DNA from 4 places in the Streptomyces sp. NPDC048254 genome. Region 2 is predicted to be linked to each of the others. Evidence: riboswitches for the same ligand, from Rfam matches in the RefSeq annotation. Region 2 holds a riboswitch; each other region holds the start of a gene.

Region 1 (5,661 bases), on a different contig from region 2:
GGCGCGTTCTCGTACCGCTCGCCGGAATGCTGCTCGCGATGAGCATGCACGCGTTCTGGAACGGGTCGTCGACCTTCGGGCAGTACGGGTTCTTCGCCGTGTACGGCACGTTCATGGTGCCGGTGTTCGGGCTGCTGACCTGGCTGGCGATCTGGACACGGCAGCGGGAGCTGCGGACCGTACGGGAGGAGTTGCCGGCGTATGTGTACGCCGGGTGGCTGGGGGCGGCCGAGCCGTTCGTCCTGGGGTCGATGCGGGCGCGGCAGATGGCCAGGGAGTACGCCGCGTACCACTTCGGCAAGCCGGCCGGGCGGGCGGTCGCCGAGTACGAGGCGTACGCGACGACGCTCGCCCTGCTGCGCCGCCGGGGGCAGCGGGGGCGGGCGGGCGCCGACTTCGTGGTGCGGGAGCGGCAGCTGCTGACGGAGCTGCGCAGCCGACGCGAACTGGTCCGCCCCGCCCTCGACTACGCGGCCCGCACAGCCGCCCCGAACGGCTGGCCGGGCTACGCGCCACCGGCCTACGGGGCACCCGGGTGGTACGGGGCGGCTGTGCCGTATCCGTCCTACAACCCGTACCGGGGTTAGGGCCGGGTTAGGGCCTGTCCGGCAGATCATGCCGCAGACGCGGGACTCACCGGCGCTGATGATGTGCCGTTGTTCTCCTGCGACCTGATCCGCCGCACAGGCCCTGGCGGGAAAGCGGCCGTCAGGCGGAAGCCGCCGTGAGCCGGGTCAGTTCCTGCTCCGTCAGCTCCAGGTCCGCCACGCCCAGCAGGGCCGGGAGCTGGTCCAGGGTGCGGGCCGAGGCGATGGGGGCCGTGACGGTGGGCTGGGCCGCCAGCCAGGCCAGGGCGACCGTGGGGACCGGGGCGGAGTGGGCCTCGGCGATCTCGTCCAGGGCGGCCAGGACCTGCCGGCCCCGCTCGGTCTCCAGGTACTGGGCAGCGCGGCCCGCGCGGGCGCTGTCGACCGTCGTGCCGGGGCGGTACTTGCCGGTGAGGAAGCCGGCGGCCAGGGAGAAGTACGGGACCGCCGCGAGGCCGGTGCGGGAGGCCAGCTCCTGGAGGGGGCCCTCGTAGGTGTCGCGGGAGACCAGGTTGTAGTGGGGCTGGAGGGCGACGTACCGGGCGAGGCCCTCGCGGTCGGAGAGGTCCAGGGACTCCTGGAGCCGCTCGGCGGTGATGTTGGAGGCGGCGATGTGCCGGACCTTGCCCGCCCGCACCAGTTCGTCCAGGGCGCCGATGATCTCCTCGACCGGGATCTCGGGCTTGTCGAAGTGGGTGTAGTACAGGTCGATGTAGTCGGTGCCCAGGCGGCGCAGGGACGCGTCGGCGGCGGCCTTGATGTTGGCGCCCGACAGGCCCGGGTAGTCGGGGTGCTGGCTGACCTTCGTCGCGATCACGACGTCGTCGCGGTTGCCGCGCGCCTTGACCCACTTGCCGATGACGGTCTCGGACTCGCCGCCCTTGTGGCCCTCGATCCAGGCCGTGTACGAGTCGGCGGTGTCCACGAAGTTGCCGCCGGCGGCCGTGTACGCGTCGAGGACGGCGAAGGAGGCGGCCTCGTCGGCGGTCCAGCCGAAGACGTTGCCGCCCAGGCAGAGCGGAAAGACCTCCAGGTCGGAGGAGCCGAGCTTACGGAGGGAGCGGGAAGCGGAAGAACCGGAAGAACCGGAAGAAGGCGTCATGCCTCAGTTCAACACCGGCTGCCGGTGCGCCCATGCCGACGCAACGCGAAGTTCTCGTAAAAGCGGAATGCACCCGGGGCCCGTGGACACACCGAACCGGCAGCCCTGACGTCGGGGGGTTGTCGTCAGGGCCGCCGGGGATCAGTGGGGTCCGTCAGGGGTTGAGGCCCTTGCCGCGCAGCCAGGTCATCGGGTCGATGCCGGTGGCCTGACCGCCGGGGTGGACCTCCAGGTGGAGGTGCGGGCCAGTGACGTTGCCGGTGGCGCCGACGCGGCCGATGACGTCACCGGTGGCGACCTTCTGGCCGACCTTGACGCCGATCGAGGACTGGTGGCAGAACCACAGCTCGGTGCCGTCGTCGAGGGTGAGGATGGTGCGGTAGCCGTACGAGCCGGCCCAGCCGGCCTCCGTGACGGTGCCGCTGTGCACGGCCTTGATGATCGTGCCGGTGGGAGCGGCGAAGTCGAGCCCGGTGTGGTAGCCGGAGGCCCACATCGAGCCGGCCTGCCCGAAGGTGCCGGTGATCGTGTAGGAGACGACCGGCAGCGTGTACTGCTTGGCCAGCGCGGCGAGCCGCTTCTGCTCGGCCTGCGCCTTCTCGGCGGCCTGCGCCTGCTCCTTGGCGTCGGCGGCCTTGGCGGCCGCCGCCTTCTCCGCCTTGGCCTCCGCGTCGGAGACCGCCTTGTCGGCGGCGGCCACGGCCTTGGCGGTGGCCTTGACGTCGAGCTGGGTCTGCTGCTGCTCGGCCTGGGCGATGATCCGGCTGCGCAGCGCCTCACCGGCGTCGGCCGAGGAGTCGGAGGAGTCCGAGTCGGTGGCGGTCGTCGTGGTGACGCTGCTGAGCGCGGTCTGGACGGCCTGGTGGCCGCCGTCCTCGCCGAGCAGGGAGTCGACGGAGGACGGCAGGTCGGGCAGGGAGATGGAGACCGGCGGCTTGCCGGTGTTGGCGCTGGCCATGCCGCCCGCGCCGACGGCGGCGATGACGCCGACGCCGAGGACCGTGGAGCTGCGGGCGAGTCCGCCGCCGCGCTGCTTGGCGACCCGGTGCCGGCCGCGTACCGGGGCGAGGGACTCCTCGGTGGGGTTCCACTCCTCCCAGGGGCCCTCGTCGGTGCGGTAGGCGCCGTAGCCGAAGGTCTCGGGTTGACGCTGGCTGGGCACGAACGGGGCTGTCGGAGCAGGCCGGTTGGACGCCACGCGGGCGCACTCCTTTCCTTCCGCTGCCTACCGGGTTAGCTGACGGGTTCGGAGCGGGAAGGTCTCCTACGCGCGTATACCGGCCGTTTCGTACCCGGCGGCAGCCGTGCGATTCACCCCAAGGTGGTGGTTCCCCGGTTCCCTTGCGGGATTCGGCGCGTGCGCGCGGAGCCGTCGCGGGTGACGGCTGGGACGACCGCGCTGCGTTATCGAACGTTAATAGACCCGGCTGCCAGATTCCAAGCTGTTCGCCTTGATCATTAAGCTTTCAAAGCTTGGACTTAACCGCCATGAACGGTCAAAAACGGTCGACTTGACCCTGCGTTCTGTCCAGCTCAGGAGTCACACGCGTTTTGATGGTGACTCAGACGTTATGCGGAGGGCGGTCGTCCGCGCACCGAGGGTGACAATCCCCAGAACGGCGGGGTGATCGCGCTCAGGGCCGTCGTACGGCGAGCAGCGCCATGTCGTCCGTCATGCCACCGCCGGTGTGCCGGCGCACCTCGGCCGCGAGCCGGGCCAGCAGCGCGCCGGGGGCGGTGACGACACGGCCGGCCAGCCGCCGCTCGGGGTCGTAGAACCGGCCGTGCGCGTCCCGCGCCTCGGAGAGGCCGTCGGTGTGCAGCAGCAGCGTGGCCCCGCTCGGGAACGCGTGCTCGGCGGCCCGGTCCGGCCAGGCCCCCAACTCGGCCATCCCGAGCGGCAGCGCGGCCTCGGGCCCCCGTACCGGGCACACCTTGCCGTCGCCGTGCAGCAGCAGGGGCGGCGGATGGCCGCGGTTGACGACCCGCACCGTGCCGTCGCCGCGCGGGAGTTCGGCGAGTACGGCGGTGGTGAACCCCTCGACCGCGTCGAGGCCGCCGCGCCGGACGCCCTCGCGGGCCAGCGCCCGCTCCAGCCGCCCCGCCACCGCCTCCAGCGTGGCCTCCTGCTCGGCGGCCTCCCGGAACGCGCCGATGACCACGGCGACGGCGGCGACCGCACCCATACCCTTGCCGCGGACGTCGCCGACGACCAGCCGCACGCCGTACGGGGTGTCCTGGATCGCGTACAGGTCACCGCCGATGAAGGCGCCCTCCTGGGCCGCCTCGTAGCGGGCCGCGATCTCGAAGCCGCCGATCCGCTCGGCGGGCTCGGGCAGGACCGCCCGCTGGGCGGCCTCGGCGATCTCGCGGGCGGAGGCCAGGCGCTGGTCACCGAGGCGCACGATCCGGTTGATGCCGGCGGCGAGGGCGGCGACGGTGACCACGGTGAGGACCTCGGTGACCGTGTCGACGTTCGGGCCGAAGTCGAAGCGGGCGTGCACGGCGTAGGCGGCGAGGAAGGAGGCGAGGCCGGTCAGGACGGTGGTGCGCAGCGAGGTGAGGGGCGCGGCGATCAGCGGGGCGGCCGTGAAGAACGGGACGGCCGTGAAGGCCCTCGGGGTGAGGAAGTCGTAGCAGACGCCGGCGACGATCAGCAGGACGGGCAGGAAGCGGGCCAGGGTGCGGACGGCTGCGGACCCGTCCTCCTGCGCCTCTCCAGGGGCCACGGTGCGACTCCCCATATGTCCCAGGTGTCCAATGCGTGTCCGTCCAGGTTTGCGGTTGCGAGCGAGCGGCGGCGAGTGGTGTGGGCCGGGCGGATGAGTGCGGACGGATGTGATGTGGAACACGTGCCGGTATAGGACCCGGTATACGACTCAGGGCCGGAATCCTCGTTCTTGGATTCCGGCCCTGATTCTTCAGTAGCGGGGACAGGATTTGAACCTGCGACCTCTGGGTTATGAGCCCAGCGAGCTACCGAGCTGCTCCACCCCGCGTCGTTGACACCAGCATACGCCATCCGAAGGGGGAGAGTCACACGGGTTGAGGGAGGTCAGCCCAGCAGGTGCGCGTTCGGGGTCTTCGCCAGGTCCTCGTACTGGTCCAGCACCAGCACCGCCACCCCCGTCTCCCGCAGCATCCCCGTCCCGTCGGCCGCCTCGACGAAGGTGTCCGGCTCGCGCCACGCCGTCACCACCCGCCGTACCCCGGCCCGGAGGATCAGCTCGGCGCAGGGGTGCGGCCGGGAGGCGCGGTGGGTGCAGGGTTCGAGGCTGGTGTAGACGGTGGCCGTGGCCAGCCGGGGGTCGGCCGGGGGGATCTTGGCCAGGGCCGCCTCCTCCGCGTGGACGACGGGGTCACCGGCCTCCCGGGAGTGGCCACGGGCCAGTTCCGTGCCGTCGGCCGCGACCACCACCGCGCCGACGCTGAACGCGGTCCCAGAGGGCGGGCAGTCCGCCGCCAGCTCGCAGGCGAGCCGCAGCCAGTGCCGGTCCGCGGCGGACGCCGTCGCACCCGCGCCGGGCGCGGTGGGCTCGTACCGCATCAGGACGACGTCCTCGATACGGCGGCTCTCCAGCAGCCGCAGCCGCCCGGCCTGGTACCCGCCCGGGCCGAACAGGCGCGATGCCTTCGGGTCGCCGACGAAGAGCGGGGCCAGGACCAGCTGGAGTTCGTCGGCCAGGCCCTGCTGGAGGAGCTGGGTGTGGACGGTGCCGCCGCCCTCGACCATCAGCCGGCCGACCGACCGCGCCTCGCGTAGATCCGTCAGCAGCGCGGGCCAGTCGAGGTCGGCGCCGAGGGAGACGACGTCCGCGGCGATACCGAGGCCCCGGATCCGCGCCGCGCCCGTCTCCGTCGTGTACACGACCTTCTCGCCGCCGGTGTGCCAGAACTTCGCGTCCGGGTCAAGGTCGCCGGTCGCGGTGACCGTGACCTTGAGGGGGTACTCGGGCCTGCCCGCGGCGACCC
Region 2 (5,661 bases):
GAGGAGACGGCCAAGTGACCGAGCTCGCCACCATGGAATTCCACCCCCGGCCCCAAGCGGGCGAGGCCCGGCCCTGGGCCTTCCCGGCACCCGAGCGCGGCGCCCTGGACAACGGTCTGACCGTGCTGCGCTGCCACCGCCCCGGCCAGCAGGTCGTCGCCGTCGAGGTGCTTCTGGACGCGCCCCTGGACGCCGAGCCGGCCGGCCTGGACGGCGTCGCCACGATCATGGCGCGCGCCTTCTCCGAGGGCACCGACAAGCACTCCGCCGAGGACTACGCCGCCGAGCTGGAGCGGGCCGGCGCCACCCTCGACGCACACGCCGACCACCCCGGCGTCCGGCTCAGCCTGGAGGTCCCTGCCTCCCGCCTGGGCAAGGGGCTCGGGCTGCTCTCCGACGCGCTCAGGGCACCCGCCTTCGCCGACAGCGAGGTCGAGCGGCTGGTCCGCAACCGCCTCGACGAGATCCCGCACGAGCTGGCCAACCCCAGCCGCCGGGCTGCCAAGCAGCTCTACAAGGAACTGTTCCCGTCGACCACGCGGATGTCCCGTCCGCGCCAGGGCACCGAGGACACCGTAGAGAAGATCGACGCAGCCGCCGTACGCGCGTTCTACGACCGGCACGTGCGGCCGGCCACCGCCACCGCGGTCGTCGTCGGCGACCTGACCGGCATCGACCTGGACGAGCTGCTCGGCGAGACCCTGGGCGCCTGGCGCGGCTCCACCGCCCAGCCCCGGCCGGTGCCCTCGGTCTCCGCCGACGACACCGGCCGTGTCGTCATCGTGGACCGCCCCGGAGCCGTCCAGACGCAGCTGCTCATCGGCCGCGTCGGCGCCGATCGGCACGACCGCGTCTGGCCCGCCCAGGTGCTCGGCACCTACTGCCTGGGCGGCACCCTCACCTCGCGCCTGGACCGCGTCCTGCGCGAGGAGAAGGGCTACACCTACGGCGTCCGCGCCTTCGGGCAGGTCCTGCGGTCCGCTCCCGACGGCAGCGGCGCCGCGATGCTCGCCATCAGCGGCTCCGTGGACACCCCGAACACCGGCCCGGCGCTCCAGGACCTGTGGACGGTGCTGCGCACCCTCGCCTCCGGGGGCCTCACGGACGCCGAGCGCGACGTCGCCGTGCAGAACCTCGTCGGTGTCGCGCCGCTCAAGTACGAGACGGCGGCGGCCGTCGCCGGCACCCTGGCCGACCAGGTCGAGCAGCATCTGCCCGACGACTTCCAGGCCACGCTCTACCGGCAACTGGCCGCCACCGGCACCGTGGAGGCCACCGCGGCGGTCGTGAACGCCTTCCCGGTCGACCACCTGGTGACCGTCCTCGTCGGCGACGCGGCACAGATCAAGGAGCCCGTCGAGGCCCTCGGCATCGGCGAAGTGACGGTCGTCGCCGCGGAGTAACGGCACGCGCGCGCAGAGCCCTGGTGACCATCCGGTCACCAGGGCTCTGAAATGTCCGAATTGGGGCGGAGGTTGCCTGTCTGCCCTGTGGGATGCGCGACAAAATCCGCGTTCCGTTTGAGGATTACGAGAACGTCCTCGTAGGTTCTTCCGGGCTGTCCGCCAGGCACTGCGCCGCACCCGCGGCACCGGACAGTCATCGCCGAGTCCCCGTACGGCGCGAGCCAGGGGAGCCGGGGACCCACGCAGTCCCTGGGGTGAATCGGGCGCCCGCGCGAGCCGCGAGGGGGCCCGTAGGAGACCTTCCTGCTCCGAACCCGTCAGCTAACCCGGTAGGCGAGAGGGAAGGAAAGGACCAGCCTCTACATGGCGTTCATGTGCGCCTCCGGGAAGCACCGTCGTCCCGGCCGGGTGAAGCGCACCACCGCGCAGGCCGCCGGTATCGCGGCCCTCACCACCACGGGTGTCATCGGCACCGTCTCGGCCGCCCCGGCGCTCGCCGCCGAGAACTCCGTCGAGCAGACCGGCCTCACCCCGGTCATCACCGTCAGCGACTCGGTCGCGGACCAGATCGACGCCCAGGCCGCCGCGCAGACGGCCGCCGCCGAGCGCAAGGCGGCCGAAAAGGCCGCACGCAAGAAGGCGGCGGAGAAGGCCAAGAAGGAGCGCGAGGCCGAGGCCCGCGCCGCGCGGGAGGCGGAGCGCAAGCGCCTCAACGCCTTTGTCGCGCCGATCTCCGACTCGTACGTCTCCACCGGCTACAAGACCGGCGGCTCCCTGTGGTCTTCCGGCGCCCACACCGGCATCGACTTCCACGCGGCCACCGGCACGGTGGTGCACGCCGTCGGCACCGGCACGGTCGTCTCCACCGGCTGGGGCGGGTCCTACGGCAACCAGATCGTCATCAAGATGGCCGACGGCATGTACACCCAGTACGGCCACTTGTCGTCGATCGGCGTCTCGGTGGGCCAGAAGGTCACCCCGGGCCAGCAGATCGGCCTCTCCGGCGCGACCGGCAACGTGACCGGCCCCCACCTCCACTTCGAGGCCCGCACGACTCCGGAGTACGGCTCGGACGTCGACCCGGTCGCCTACCTCCGCAAGCACGGCGTGAACGTCTGACCGACCACGGCGCGCACGCGGGGCGCGCGGTACCGCGCGCACGCCCCACGCGGGTTACGGCGCGCACGCCCGGCGCGGCCATCGCGTGAGCGCGGGGCGCAGGGCGCAGGGCGCGCGTCACACCACGGCGTGCGCGTTGTGCGAGCCCGGCGTGCACCCTCGCCCGCACGACCTCGGCGTGCAAGCCTCCCGCGCGGGCCCCTGGCGTGCAAGCCTCCCGCGCGGGCCCCTGGCGTGCACGCCTCCCGCGCGCGACCCCGACGTGCACGCCTCCCGCGAACTCCGGCGCGCACGCCCCGCCCGACCACCGCATGAACGTTTCTGCGCCGGTTTCTGCGCCGACGCATCACATACCTCCAAACACACGACCCCGGCGAAGAACACGTGACGCCACAGGGCGACAGCCCCGAAGCTCCGGGCCCTCCGAGCCGGGGCTTTCGTCGTTTTCGTGACCCCGGTGTCCAAAAAATATGCATGGATTCAGGGCCGCCGTCGGAAATTCCCGCCCATTGCAATAGAGTCACGGAACGGACGCCACTCGGCGGCGTTTCACGGGGATTAAGGCGGAGGTCGGACATGCGTATTCCGGCGCACTCGGTATGCACGGCGATCCGGGACGACATCGTCGCGGGTGTCTACGAGCGCGGCAGCCGGCTCACCGAGGAACTCCTGGCCCGTCGCTACGGCGTCTCGCGCGTCCCCGTCCGCGAGGCCCTGCGCACCCTGGAGGCCGAGGGCTTCGTGGTGACGCGCCGGCACGCGGGCGCGTGCGTCGCGGAACCGACCGAGCAGGAGGCCGCCGACCTGCTGGAGATGCGCCTGCTCCTGGAGCCGCTCGGCGCCTCCCGGGCCGCCCAGCGCCGTACCGAGGCCCACCTCAAGGTGCTGCGCGGACTGGTCAGGCTGGGCCAGGAACGGGCCCGCAGGGGCGGCAGCGAGGACCTGCGCTCCCTGGGCGGCTGGTTCCACGAGACGCTCGCCCAGGCCACTGGCAGCCACGCACTCACCTCGACACTCACCCAGCTGCGGCACAAGATCGCCTGGATGTACGCCGTCGACGCGCCCGCCAACCCCGTGGAGTCCTGGGCCGAGCACGGCGCCATCGTGGACGCGGTGACGCGCGGCGACAGCGAACGCGCGCGGGCGATCACCGCGCTGCACACCGAGCGGTCCGCGGTCTCCCACCGGTTGCGCTTTTCCGGCGGCACGGACCGGGCGAACGGTGTGAGGACTTCGCAACATCCCGTAAACATGTCGGGCCTGCGGCATTAACACGGGCACCGTATACAAAGAAGTGTTATTCGGTGGAGCGGTATTTCCGTTGCCCTCTGCCGGTCCCCGTCGCCCTTATTTCGGGCGCGCCCGGAATTTCCGGTGGCGCGTCATCGGCGTGCCCGACGGGGAATTAACTGCGCCCGGCGCGATGTCCGGCCCGCATAACGCGATGTCCGGCCCCGTATAAAGGGTGGCCCTTCATGGAGGCCGGCGCCGGAAGAGGTCACGGGCGGCGGGAACGGCGGAGGCCGCGCCGCCCCAGGAGGGGCGGCGCGGCCTCCGCCGTGCGGGCGCTATGGCGCTCAGACGGTCTCGGGGAGCTCCTCGAGACCCTCGGCGACCAGCTTGGCCAGGCGGTCGAGGGCGGCGTCCGCGCCCTCGGTGTCGGAGGCGAGGACGATCTCCTCGCCGCCCTTGGCGCCCAGGCCCAGGACAGCCAGCATGGAGGCCGCGTTGACGGGGTTGCCCCCGGCCTTGGCGATCGTCACCGGGACGCCTGTGGCCGTGGCGGCTCGGACGAAGATGGAAGCGGGGCGGGCGTGGAGACCCTCGGCCCAGCCGACGTTGACGCGGCGCTCAGCCATGTGATGCTGCCCTTCGGTGTTCAGGGTTGTCTAGACCAGTTTCCCATATCGTGAAGCATGCCCGGAGCGGACGTGAGTCCTTCCGGGTGTGTCGTCGGACCGCGGCCTCGGCCCGACTTCCGTCCTCCACAGACTGCCTCGCGCCACTGTCGGACGCGAGCCGTACTCTGGGGCCCATGCAGACCCCGGCGGACCGGCAGGACCGGCACGAGTACCCCGCCCACTGGGAGGCGGACGTGGTGCTGCGCGACGGTGGTACCGCGCGCGTCCGGCCCATCACCGTCGACGACGCCGACCGCCTGGTCAGCTTCTACGAGCAGGTCTCGGCCGAGTCGAAGTACTACCGCTTCTTCGCGCCGTACCCCAAGCTCTCCGCCAAGGACGTCCACCGCTTCACGCACCACGACTTTGTGGACAGGGTGGGACTCGCGGCCACCATCGGCGGCGAGTTCATCGCCACCGTACGCTATGACCGCATTGGCGCCGACGGCATGCCCGCCTCCGCGCCCGCCGACGAGGCCGAGGTCGCCTTCCTCGTCCAGGACGCCCACCAGGGCCGGGGCGTCGCCTCCGCCCTCCTGGAGCACATCGCGGCCGTCGCACGGGAGCGCGGTATCCGCCGGTTCGCCGCCGAGGTGCTGCCCGCCAACAGCAAGATGATCAAGGTGTTCACGGACGCCGGCTACACCCAGCAGCGCAGCTTCGAGGACGGCGTGGTCCGCCTGGAGTTCGACCTGGAGCCCACGGACCGCTCGGTCGCCGTCCAGCGCGCGCGGGAGCAGCGGGCCGAGGCCCGTTCGGTACGACGGCTCCTGACCCCCGGTTCGGTGGCCGTGATCGGCGTCGGCCGGGCGCCCGGCGGCGTGGGCCGCAGCGTCCTCGGCAACCTCCGGGACGCCGGCTTCACCGGCCGGCTGCACGCCGTGAACCAGGCCTTCCCCGAGGACCTCAAGGAGGTCGACGGGGTGCCCGCGCACCGCTCCGTGCGCGACATCGGCGAGCCGGTCGACCTCGCCGTGGTCGCCGTACCGGCCGAGCAGGTCCCGGACGCCGTCACCGACTGCGGCGAACACGGCGTCCAGGGGCTTGTCGTCCTCGCCGCCGGGTACGCCGAGAGCGGTCCGGACGGCCGCGAACGCCAGCGCGAACTCGTCCGGCACGTGCGCACGTACGGCATGCGGATCATCGGGCCGAACGCCTTCGGGATCATCAACACCGCCGCCGACGTACGGCTGAACGCCTCCCTCGCGCCCGAGATGCCCCGCCCCGGCCGGATC
Region 3 (5,661 bases), on a different contig from region 2:
TGACCCGCCCGTCGTGCACCAGGTGCCGCTCGGTCATCCGCACGCAGCCGACGTCCACGGACCGCGCGGCCCGCACCCGCTCGTCCCCGACGACGAACTCGGTGGAACCGCCGCCGATGTCCACGACGAGGAAGGGCTTGGCGAGGTCGCCGCGGCCCGTCAGCTCCTTCGTCGCACCCTCGAAGGAGAACTCGGCCTCCTGGTCACCGCTGATGACCTCCGGCTCGACGCCGAGGATGTCCAGCACCCCGCGCACGAACTCGTCGCGGTTCTCGGCGTCCCGGGAGGCGGAGGTCGCCACGAACCGCAGCCGCTCCGCCCCGTACTCCTTGATGACCGCCGCGTACTCCCGGCAGGCGGCGAAGGTCCGCGCCAGCGCCTCCGGCGCCAGCCGCCCGGTCCGGTCGACCCCCTCCCCGAGCCGCACGATCATCATCCGCCGATCCAGGTCGACGAGTTCCCCGGTCTCCGGGTTCGCGTCGGCGACGAGCAGGCGGATGGAGTTGGTGCCACAGTCGATGGCGGCGACGCGGGTCATGGCTGGGTGTTCCTCACTCTGTACGTGACCTCGGCCGAGGGTCAGTTCTCTGCGGAGGGCACCACACACGCCCCCTTGGCCCACCACTCGGGCAGCATGGCGATCGCCTCGTCGCCGAGCGGGTTCACGCCGGGCCCCGCCGCCAGCGAGTGCGCCACCAGCACGTGGAGGCACTTCACCCGGTCCGGCATCCCGCCGGCGCTCGGGAACCCCGTCAGCTCCTCGATCTCGTCCCGGCGCCGGATGTAGTCCTCGTGCGCGGCCCGGTACGCCGCCGCCAGCTCCGGGTCGCTCTCCAGCCGCGCCGTCATCTCCTTCATCACGCCGTTGGCCTCCAGGGTGCCGATGGCGGACGCGGCCTTGGGGCACGTCAGGTAGTACAGCGTCGGGAACGGCGTGCCGTCCGGCAGCCGCGGCGCGGTCTCCACGACGTCCGGCTGCCCGCACGGGCACCGGTGCGCGATCGCCCGCAGCCCGCGCGGCGGCCGCCCGAGCTGCTGCTTGAAGGCCTCGACGTCGGCGTCGGTCGGCTCGGTGCGCGGAGTGGAGGGCGGAGGCGTTTGCATGACTGTGTTCTGTGTGGCTTTCTGTCGGTTCACTGGTCGGACGCGTCGGACTTGTCGACGCCGTCCCAGACGTTCGCGTACCAGGGCCGGTCGGCCGCCCCGAGGTAGGCGTGCGCCTGCTTGGCGGCAGCGGGGTCGATCACGATGTACCCCGTCTCCCCCGGCATCACGTAGTGCAGCCGCTCCCGGATCTGCTGCTCGGCGTACGCGTCGTCCTGCCACCGGGCCTTGACGTCCCGCAGCTGCTCGACCCGCTGCCGGGCCTGCTCCTGCTGGCGTTCCTGGTCGGCGATCTCGGCGCGCTGGGAGACGTACTGCCGCATCGGATAGGCGAGCGCGACGATCATCGTGCACAGCACGATCGCGAGCAGCGCGGCGCGGCCGGTGAGCCGGGAGCGGCGGGCCTGCCGCTTGGTCTGGGAGCGGTAGACCCGGGCCGCCGTCTGCTCGCCGAGCAGCTTCAGCCTGGTCGCGGTGGAGAACCGGTCCCGGTCCTTCACGGCCATGTCCCCGCCTCCCGTTCACACGCGCGTACGTCCCCGCACACGGTACGGGACCGGTACGGGGACGTACGTACGACTGGCGCAGCCTTGACCCTTAACGGGTCAGCGGCCCCTGACGGGTCAGCCCTTGAAGCGCGGGAAGGCGCTGCGACCGGCGTACACCGCGGCGTCGTCGAGGATCTCCTCGATGCGCAGCAGCTGGTTGTACTTGGCGACGCGCTCGGAGCGGGCCGGGGCGCCGGTCTTGATCTGGCCGCAGTTGGTGGCGACGGCGAGGTCGGCGATGGTGACGTCCTCGGTCTCGCCGGAGCGGTGGGACATCATGCACTTGAAGCCGTTGCGCTGGGCCAGCTCGACGGCGTCCAGGGTCTCGGTGAGCGAGCCGATCTGGTTCACCTTGACGAGCAGGGCGTTGGCGGCGCCGTCCTCGATGCCGCGGGCCAGGCGCTCCGGGTTGGTGACGAAGAGGTCGTCGCCGACGATCTGGACCTTGTCGCCCAGCTTGTCGGTGAGGACCTTCCAGCCGGCCCAGTCGTCCTCGAACAGCGGGTCCTCGATGGAGACCAGCGGGTACGCGGAGACGAGCTCCTCGTAGTACTCGGTCATCTCGGCGGCCGAGCGGGACTTGCCCTCGAACTCGTACTTGCCGTCCTTGTAGAACTCGGACGCGGCGACGTCGAGCGCAAGGGCGATCTGCTCACCGGGGACGTAACCGGCCTGCTTGATCGCCTCCAGGATGAGGTCGAGCGCGGCGCGGTTGGACTCCAGGTTCGGGGCGAAGCCGCCCTCGTCGCCGAGGCCGGTGGACAGGCCCTTCGACTTCAGGACCTTCTTGAGGGTGTGGTAGACCTCGGCGCCCCAGCGCAGCGCCTCGGAGAAGGACTCCGCGCCGATCGGGGCGATCATGAACTCCTGGATGTCCACGTTGGAGTCCGCGTGCGAGCCGCCGTTGAGGATGTTCATCATCGGCACCGGCAGCAGGTGCGCGTTGGGGCCGCCCAGGTAGCGGAAGAGGGGGAGGTCGCTGGCCTCGGAGGCGGCGTGCGCGACGGCGAGGGAGACGCCGAGGATGGCGTTGGCGCCGAGCGAGCCCTTGTTGTCGGTGGCGTCCAGGTCGAACATCGCCTGGTCGATCAGGCGCTGCTCGGTGGCGTCGTAGCCGACCAGCTCCGGGCCGATCTGCTCGATCACGGCGAGGACGGCCTTCTCGACGCCCTTGCCGAGGTAGCGGTTGGGGTCGCCGTCACGGAGCTCGATGGCCTCGAAGGCACCGGTGGAGGCGCCGGACGGGACGGCGGCACGACCCGTGCTGCCGTCGTCGAGGCCGACCTCGACCTCGACCGTGGGGTTGCCTCGGGAGTCCAGGATTTCCCGGGCTACGACGACGTCGATGGACGGCACGAGCATCTCCTTCTTGGGATGTGACGCTGGTTGTGCGGGCGCACGCGGACCTTGTCGGCCCTTGCTCAGCCTTGCGACTAGAGCCTAACCGTCCCAGGGCCGTCGGCCGTCACGACCGACCGACCCGTGGACACACAGACGGTACTCATTGTTCACGCGCGGAACAAAGGGGGTCCCGATGAAGAACGGAAGAAGAGCGGGTCAAGAAGAAGACCGCGAGAGGCCGCAAAGAGAAACCCCGCCCCGGTGCGTACGGGGGGAGAACGCACCGGAGCGGGGGCCCGTGGGGGACGGGGGCGGCCCTCACGTGGTCCTCACTATGGGGACCACGGCTGTGTGGACGCTGTGGTTCAGCTGGGCGCCGCGTAGTACTCGCGGCGCCTCTCCTGAGACCTACTTCAGGTGCAGCTGCTGGCCCGGGTAGATGAAGTCGGCGTCGTCGACGATGTCCTTGTTCAGCTTGAACAGCGCCTGCCAGCCGCCCTTGACCTTGTGCTTCTCGGCGATCGAGCTGAGCGTGTCGCCCTTGACGACCTTGTACTCGCCGTCGCCCTTCTTGACCTTCTTGCCGGTCGGGGTGGTGACGGTCTTCTTGGCGGCCGGACGCTCGGCGGAGCGGGAGGCGGCCTGCGTGTCGGTCGTACGGCTGCTGGTGCCGCCGCTCGACGAGGAGCTGGAGGAGCCGGCGCTGCTGCCGGTGTAGGCGGCGCTGGACAGGCCCGTGCCGCAGACCGGCCAGGCGCCCTTGCCCTGCGCGGCGAGGACCTTCTCGGCGACCGCGATCTGCTGCGCCTTGCCGGCCTGGTTGGCCTGCGCGGCGTACTGGGTGCCGCCGTACGCGGCCCAGGTGGAGGCGGAGAACTGCAGACCGCCGTAGTAGCCGTTGCCGGTGTTGATGGCCCAGTTGCCGCCGGACTCGCACTGGGCGACGGCGTCCCACTCGGAGGCGGTGGCGGCGGAGGCGGTGCCGGAGGCCATCAGCGGTGCGGCGATGGCGACACCGGTGACACCGGCGAGTGCGGCGGCGCGGGTGGCCTTGGACGGACGACGGTGCTTGCCCTTGCCGGAAAACAGCATGACGGATCCCCTCACCGACGCCTGCGAGGTGAGCTGTCGGGTTCGGGCCGGTTGAGTTGCCCGGCCGCACACCTCACGGTGCGCGGCTTCACCCCGAGCCGGACACGGCAGCCTCAACTACCGGTCCCGGCACTTACCTTGGGTCCCCCGCTCCTGCCTACGGCGCTTGACGCGACGACTGTTCCCGGGGAGTCGCTGGCAGGACTCGGCGTTGCGACGGCCGGGGCTCGTGGTGACGAGCGGCCTTGACCGTAAACAGGCGATCAGGTGAATTTCAAAGATGATCAGGGCTTCTGAGACTCATCCCACACTTTCACCAAAACGGACATTTAACTGCCAAGTAGGGCGACCTGAGATGTCAACTCCCGCTACTTTTCGTCCGTTTCGCTGCTGAGTTTCAGGGTCTGACCGGGGGCGATGTCATTCGGGTCGGCACCGATGTCCGCCTTGTTGGCGGCATAGAGCGCACGCCATCCGCCGTCGAGGCCAAGGGAGTCGGCGATGGAGGCGAGAGTGTCACCGTCCCGGACGGTGTAGGTGCCGGCGTCCCGGGAGGCATGACGGCCGGAAGAAGTCACACTCTGACCGTTTGTCACACTTTCGTCCGCCGAGCCGCCACGGTGCTTGCCGCCACTGCCGACGGCCCCCGTGTCGACCAGATCCCAAGAACTGCCCGTCTGCCAGGAATTGTCCGAGTCGTCGGCTTCGGGCACGACAGGGTTCTCGTTCACCTTCGAGGCATCGGAGCCCTTGGATCCCGACTTGTCCGCCTTCGTGGAGTCGGCAGGGGTGCCCTTGCCGGAGCCGTCGCTCGCACCCGGGGACGGAGTGGCGGAGTCGGAGTCCGTGGCGCCCGAGGCATCCGACGAGGAGTCGGACGAGCCCGAATCCGATGAACCAGATGAATCCGATGAACCAGATGAAGAGGACGAATCCGACAGCCCGGAGGACGAGTCGGAGGAGCCGGACGCGTCGTCCGATCCGCCGAGGCCCGGGTCGACGTTCACCGAGGCGTCGTCCGAGGAGAGCCCGGCGATCAGCGCACAGGTCCGCCAGGGCTTGGTGCCCTGGTCGGCGAGGATCTTCTCGGCGACCGCGATCTGCTGCGAACGGCTCGCCTGGTCCGGCGTGCCGGCGTACTGCTGGCCGCCGTACTCGTCCCAGTCGTCCTGGGACATCTGCAGGCCGCCGTAGTAGCCGGTGCCGGTGTCCATGCTCCAGGAGCCGCCGCTCTCACACTCGGCCACCCTGTCCCAGGTGTTGCCGTCGGCCGCGTTGGCGCTCGCCGCGCCGAGGAGCGGGATGGCGATGGCCGAGCCGGTCACGCCGGCCGCGACGAGGAGAGCCGGAGCCTGACGGGGGCGACGGTGACGACCGTTCCCGGAGAGCATGCGGAAACCTTTCGAGCGACAGCGGTGACCGGCGCGACGGGTCCCGCTGGGGCGCCGCACTGATGGGTGAACGTATAGGCAGACGATCACTTGTCACAAGTTAATGCCGCGCAGATCACGTGAAGATCACAGACTTGAACGCTGGTCATCTTTGCCGGTGAAGGGCCGTGCGGGGCGCCGGGCGG
Region 4 (5,661 bases), on a different contig from region 2:
TGCGACCGGGGTGTCGATCGCGGCCAGGGCGCGGCGCAGGGTGCTGTCCGAAACCGGCCGCTCGAACACCGCACGCCAGTGGTACTGGAGTTGCTCGGCCTGAAGGACGTTCGTCGCGCCGCGCACGATCGCACAGGCCAGCTGGACCAGCGCCATGCCCCGGTCCCGCCGGCCCGGCGCCCTTCGGCAACGCCGCACTCAGCGCGGCGGCCAAGCCGGTGCGGCCGGCGACCTTCCGCAGCAGCACCACGCCCGCGTGGCCGATCAGGTTCTTGCCGTCGGCCCGCACGGCAAGCCGGTGATCCCATTCGGTAACCTGCACCTGTTGGGTGGCTCTTCTCCGCGACGTTCTTGATCTCAGCAGTCAGATCATCGCAGGTGGGAGGCACCCTTCTCCTGTCGGGACGTCAGATCACTTTCATAGCTGAATACATGAGGTTGACGCTGCACGTGTTCATGGATGACGGGGCGGGGCCCTCGCGCCGCCGACGCCTTCAGTGATCTCCTCGCCAAGGCGTACATCCTCGACGACGACGGCCTTGACGCTGGACCACGGTGTCACTGGGCGGGGCAGTTCGCGGCGTACATTCCGACGGGATCGGCCGGCGGGGGAGTGAGGCAGCTCCGGGGGCTCCGACGGCGACGGCCCGTCGTCCGGCTCCCGGGGGACCGAAGCGCCCTGTGGTCAGGGCATCGGCATCCGTGCGCTGTGCACCTACAGTCTGGGGCGTCGGTTCGCAGCCGCAGTGGGTTGAGCGCGGTGCCTGCCCGGCACCGGCTGCCGCCTTGCGAGCCCGGCCTGCCAGGCCTGTCAGTCCTACGCGGTGTGCGGCTGTCGGGGCGGCAACGGTGACCGTGAGAAACGATCTTCAGTCTAGGGTGTGATACAGCCCCTGACCTGTGTTGATCCTGTGCCTGATAATTCTGGGTGTGGGTATTGCCACACAGTGGGTGGCTGGTGGTCCCGCTAGGGTCTGTCCACTGCCTACAAATTCTCCGGAGGAGCCATGGCGTTCGGCTGGATCGACGAACAGGCGGAACTGCGCCGCCGCGCCGGACTGGTACGGACCCTGCGCCCCCGTCCCGCCGACTCGCCGCTGCTGGATCTGGCGAGCAACGACTATCTGGGCCTCGCCCACCACCCGGAGGTCGCCGAGGGCGCGGCCGGGGCGGCCCGGACCTGGGGCGGCGGCTCCACCGGCTCCCGGCTGGTCACCGGCACCACCGAACTCCACACCGAGCTGGAGCGCGAGCTGGCCGAATTCTGCGGGTTCGAGGCGGCCCTGGTCTTCTCCTCCGGCTACGCCGCCAACCTCGCCGCCGTCACCACCCTCGGCCCGCACGGCTCCCTGATCGTCTCCGACGCCCTCAACCACGCCTCCCTGATCGACGGCTGCCGGCTGGCCCGGGGCGCCACCCAGGTCGTCGGACACGCCGACCCGGACGCCGTGCGCAAGGCGCTCGGCACCCATGAGGGACCCGCGGTCCTCGTCTCCGACACGGTGTTCTCGGTGGACGGCGACGCGGCACCGCTGGCCGCCCTGGCCGCGGCCTGCCGGGAGCGCGGCGCCGGGCTGCTCGTGGACGACGCCCACGGGCTCGGGGTCCTCGGGGACGGCGGGCGGGGCGCGCCGCAGGCGGCCGGGCTGTCCGGCGCCGAGGACGTGGTGGTCACGGCGACCCTGTCCAAGTCGCTGGGCAGCCAGGGCGGGGCCGTGCTCGGCCCGGCCCGGGTGATCGACCATCTGGTGAACGCGGCCCGGACCTTCATCTTCGACACCGGCCTGGCCCCCGCCGCGGCGGGCGCGGCCCTGGCGGCGCTACGGCTGCTGCGCCGTGAGCCCGAACGTGCGGTGCGGGCCCGTGAGGTGGCCGCGGAGCTGCACGCACGGCTGACCGCCGCGGGTCTGGAAGCGGTGCGTCCGGACGCCGCGGTGGTCTCCGTGCGGGCCCCGTCCCCGGAGGGGGCCGTGCGCTGGGCGGCCGACTGCCGTACGGCAGGCCTGGCCGTGGGCTGTTTCCGTCCGCCGTCCGTGCCGGACGGCATCTCACGGCTCAGGCTGACCGCCCGGGCGGACCTCTCCGGGGCCGAGATCGAACGCGCTGTACAGGTGATCGGTGAGACACGACCATGAGTCGGCGTGACACGGCCGGGTCCTGACCGAATGCGGATACGGAGTCGGTTACGGGCTGATCAGCCGGTGAGCGCCGACACGAAACCCACCCAGCTCTCGGGGGAGAAGAGCAGCGCGGGTCCGGCCGGATCCTTGGAGTCGCGCACGGCGAGCAGTCCGGTCAGCCGACCGGAGCGCGGCCGTGCCGTCTCCACGCAGTTGTTCGCTCCGGTGCTGTAGCTGCTGCGCAGCCACCGCAGTCCGTGCAGATCAGCACTTGAAGGTACGTTCCGAGGCAGTGCAGTCATGGTGCCTCCTTACGCGCCGTCACCTATCCCGGCGATGTAATCCAACGAGTCCTCGGGCGAAAGGGCGTGGACCTGAAGGGCGTTGAAGGCCTCCGCGTAGGCCTGGAGGTCTTCTTTCCGTTCGAGGTAGAGGCTACTCGTCAACTGGTCGAGAACAACCACATCCAGATCAGAAGTGCTCGGAAATAAGAAGATTACGAAAGGCCCGGTGATGCCGATATGGGCCCCGGCCGAGAACGGCAGCACCTGGAGCCGTACCTGGGGCAGCCGGGCCGCCTCCACCAGCCGCTCCAGCTGTCGGGCCATCACGCCGGGGCCGCCGACCTCCCGGCGCAGCACCGCCTCGTCAAGCACCGCGCTGAGCTCCAGCGGCGGATGGTTGCGCAGGACGTCCTGCCTGGCCAGACGCACTTTCACGAGGGCGTCCAGGGCCTCCTCGTCGAGCCCGTCGACGGCCGCCCGGGTCACGGCACGCGCGTACTCGGGGGTCTGCAGCAGCCCCGGTACGACCGAGGTCTCCAGCGTGCGCATCGCGCTGGCCTGCGACTCCAGACTGATGAAATCCCGGTAGGTGGGCGGCAGTACCCCACGATAGGCGTGCCACCAGTGGTGCCGCCCGGCGGTGTCCTCCGACCCCGCCAACACCAGCAGCAACTCGCGCAGTTGCCCCTCGATCACGCCGTAGGCGTCGAGGAGTAACCGCACATCGGCCGGTTTCACACCGCTGGCACCGGTCTCGATCCGGCTCACTTTCGACTGATGCCAGCCCACCAGACGGGCGGCCTCACCGCTCGTGAGGCCGGCGCCGGTGCGCAGTGTGCGCAGTTCGGCGCCCAGTTTCCGGCGGCGTACCGCGGGACCGTTCTGCATGGGCTACTCCTTACTCCTTCCGGGCCGCCCAAATACGCTCTGAGGTCGCAGAGTTCACCGCATCGAGCGACAGATATATGCATATCTTGGTGGATCGCTCCCCTGACCGCCCTGGTAATGGCAGTCTGACGAAGAAGCACCAGTCCGGGACCGTACTCGAACCATCCGCACCGTGTCGGGCTCCGGTCCCGTGGGAAAGGGACGACGTCGCCATGGCAGACCACCTGGAAGCATCCATCACTCTGCCGAGCGATCCCGCCTCGGTCTCCGCGGCCCGCTCCTATGTGCTGGGCATCCTCGCGGAATGGGGGCTGCCACCGGAGACGGAGACCGCGGACACCATCCGCCTCATCGTCTCCGAACTCGCCACCAACGCGGTGCAGCACACCTTCGGGCAGTCACCCACCTTCACGGTGGGACTCGTCCTCGACCGTGACGAACAGCTGCGCATCGGCGTCACGGACAGCCATCCGCGCTTCCCCAAGAGACTCCCGGCCGCGGTCCAGCAGGACAACGGGCGCGGCATGGTCATCATCCGCTGGCTCACCGCGGAGTGCGGCGGCAAGCTCCGGGTGCGCCCCACCCGGGAGGGCGGCAAGACCGTCTTCATCCAACTGCCCTGGGCAGTCCCGGCCGGCACGGTCACCGCCGCCGGCCAGCAGGAACCGTAGCCCCGAGTTCCCGCCGGCCGGCCGCTGGGTGGGTCAGCTGACCCGGCCGTACCAGACGCTCCGCGTCCAGATCTTCTGGAGCTTCACCACGTCCCCGGTCTTCGGGGCGTGCCAGATCTTTCCCTTCCCGGCGTAGATGCCGACGTGGTACACGCTGGAACCCGAGTGGAAGAAGACCAGGTCCCCGGCCTTGCGGTTGCCGGCCGAGATGTGACGGGTCTTGTTGTACTGCTGGGCCGCCGTACGCGGGAGCTTCTTGCCCGCCTTCTTGAACGAGTACAGCGTGAGCCCGGAGCAGTCGAACCGGTTCGGCCCGGTGGCACCCCACCTGTAGGGCGAGCCCTTCTTCGAGGCCGCGACCTGGAGTGCTTTCGTCCCCATCGTGGCGGCCGAGGCGTCGGAGGCGACACCCGGGATCACGATGGAGCCGCCCACGGCGGCGATGGTGAGCGCCGAGGCCGTGCCGGCCCGCGCCATCAGCGACGGGACACGATTGAGCGCAGTCATGCGCAACCCTTCGTCAGCCGCCTGTGAAGGATGACCTGTCGGATTCGGGCTGGCGAAGTTGCCCGGCCGCGTTGTCACGGCTTCACCCCAAGGGCTGCGCGGCCCGGTCATGGTGCGACCGTGCCGGCGACCCGTCGTGCTTGGGTCCTCCACTCCTGCCGATCCACTTCCGTCGACCGGGCATCCGTGCGGCGGCAGGACTCGGCGTCCGCCCGGATCGCCTCGCCGTTGTGGCGGGGGCTTGTCGTCAGACAGGGATCTTCACTCACGCCTGTCCGAAAATCCCAACGGAACCGGAGATTTGTGGGGTTACTCACCACCCACCCGTTCGGGTGGACAGCGCTGTGTTCGATTAGTCGTCAACTGCCCGACGTAGCCCCGGACCTGCGCCGAAGCCCTCCGCGGGTAGCTTTGAGCACGCACCTTGAGCGGCCCCGGCGGTCAGGTAAAACCACGCCATCCTCCGCCGAACGGCGGTAACTCCTTTGGGTCGTTTCAACTCCGGCCCGGCCGACCGGTGGACGCGTCGCTGCGGACTTCGCCGGGCGTCACCGTACGCAGTCGGGCGGGAGTGCGACGCGCGCGGTCCGGCGCTCACCGTCGAGCACCCGCAACGCCCGTGCCAGCGTGTCCCCGTGAAGCTCCGTCTCGCCCCGTCGATGCATCAGGGCGAGTGCGTCACGCAGCTCGGACGCGGCGCGCACCAGCGCCTGCGCGGCGCGCAGTCCACGATAGGTGTCCTCGTTCTGCGCCGGGTTGATACGGCCCAGCAGGTCGACCACGTCCAGATAACGGTCGATCAACTCGCCCTCGGCGCGGGTCAGCGCGGGCAGCGGAGGCAGCTCCGGTGGCAGCATCGGCCGCTCACCCCGCGTCCGGCAGGCCGAGCGAGGTCCTGCGGCTGGGTACGATCCGGTCCACCAGGCCGTACGCCAGTGCCGCCGGCGCGTCCAGCATCAGATCCCGCTCCAGGTCCTGGTTGACCTGGGCCGGTGTCCGCCCGGTGTGCCGGACGAGCAGCTCCTCGAGCAGTGCGCGGATCCGGTCCAACTCCGCCGCCTGGATGGCCAGATCACTCGGCTGGCCCTGTACCGGCTGCGGCAGCGACGGCTGCTGGAGCACGATGCGCGCACCCGGCAGCACGGACCGCTTGCCCGGCGTGCCCGCCGCGAGCAGCACCGCGGCCGACGC

What was found. Region 2 has a riboswitch for cyclic di-AMP ahead of ACGFZQ_RS24335 (M23 family metallopeptidase). Riboswitches for the same ligand answer to the same signal wherever they lie in the genome.
Region 1: another riboswitch for cyclic di-AMP. It lies ahead of ACGFZQ_RS41480 (M23 family metallopeptidase); the one in region 2 lies ahead of ACGFZQ_RS24335 (M23 family metallopeptidase).
Region 3: another riboswitch for cyclic di-AMP. It lies ahead of ACGFZQ_RS27495 (transglycosylase family protein); the one in region 2 lies ahead of ACGFZQ_RS24335 (M23 family metallopeptidase).
Region 4: another riboswitch for cyclic di-AMP. It lies ahead of ACGFZQ_RS49065 (C40 family peptidase); the one in region 2 lies ahead of ACGFZQ_RS24335 (M23 family metallopeptidase).

The regions. Positions count from the first base shown of each region.
Region 1 is NZ_JBICZJ010000020.1:194,123-199,783, reverse strand. Features, by position in the region: gene ACGFZQ_RS41490 (PrsW family intramembrane metalloprotease) at 1-587, shown strand, start outside; gene ACGFZQ_RS41485 (aldo/keto reductase) at 709-1,689, opposite strand; gene ACGFZQ_RS41480 (M23 family metallopeptidase) at 1,844-2,887, opposite strand; cyclic di-AMP (ydaO/yuaA leader) riboswitch at 2,895-3,055, opposite strand; gene ACGFZQ_RS41475 (PP2C family protein-serine/threonine phosphatase) at 3,324-4,433, opposite strand; tRNA gene ACGFZQ_RS41470 (tRNA-Met) at 4,615-4,688, opposite strand; gene ACGFZQ_RS41465 (dihydrofolate reductase family protein) at 4,745-5,661, opposite strand, start outside.
Region 2 is NZ_JBICZJ010000008.1:402,496-408,156, reverse strand. Features, by position in the region: gene ACGFZQ_RS24345 (pitrilysin family protein) at 1-18, shown strand, start outside; gene ACGFZQ_RS24340 (M16 family metallopeptidase) at 15-1,403, shown strand; cyclic di-AMP (ydaO/yuaA leader) riboswitch at 1,594-1,757, shown strand; gene ACGFZQ_RS24335 (M23 family metallopeptidase) at 1,770-2,525, shown strand; gene ACGFZQ_RS24330 (GntR family transcriptional regulator) at 3,102-3,797, shown strand; gene ACGFZQ_RS24325 (HPr family phosphocarrier protein) at 4,103-4,384, opposite strand; gene ACGFZQ_RS24320 (GNAT family N-acetyltransferase) at 4,561-5,661, shown strand, end outside.
Region 3 is NZ_JBICZJ010000010.1:151,157-156,817, reverse strand. Features, by position in the region: gene ACGFZQ_RS27515 (Ppx/GppA phosphatase family protein) at 1-538, opposite strand, end outside; gene ACGFZQ_RS27510 (DUF501 domain-containing protein) at 580-1,104, opposite strand; gene ACGFZQ_RS27505 (septum formation initiator family protein) at 1,134-1,610, opposite strand; gene eno (phosphopyruvate hydratase) at 1,728-3,014, opposite strand; gene ACGFZQ_RS27495 (transglycosylase family protein) at 3,402-4,085, opposite strand; cyclic di-AMP (ydaO/yuaA leader) riboswitch at 4,089-4,260, opposite strand; gene ACGFZQ_RS27490 (transglycosylase family protein) at 4,454-5,476, opposite strand.
Region 4 is NZ_JBICZJ010000032.1:30,349-36,009, reverse strand. Features, by position in the region: gene ACGFZQ_RS49090 (hypothetical protein) at 1-156, opposite strand, end outside; gene ACGFZQ_RS49085 (8-amino-7-oxononanoate synthase) at 1,008-2,135, shown strand; gene ACGFZQ_RS49080 (DUF397 domain-containing protein) at 2,195-2,422, opposite strand; gene ACGFZQ_RS49075 (helix-turn-helix domain-containing protein) at 2,432-3,292, opposite strand; gene ACGFZQ_RS49070 (ATP-binding protein) at 3,505-3,963, shown strand; gene ACGFZQ_RS49065 (C40 family peptidase) at 3,997-4,470, opposite strand; cyclic di-AMP (ydaO/yuaA leader) riboswitch at 4,474-4,687, opposite strand; gene ACGFZQ_RS49060 (hypothetical protein) at 5,019-5,327, opposite strand; gene ACGFZQ_RS49055 (ATP-dependent Clp protease proteolytic subunit) at 5,335-5,661, opposite strand, start outside.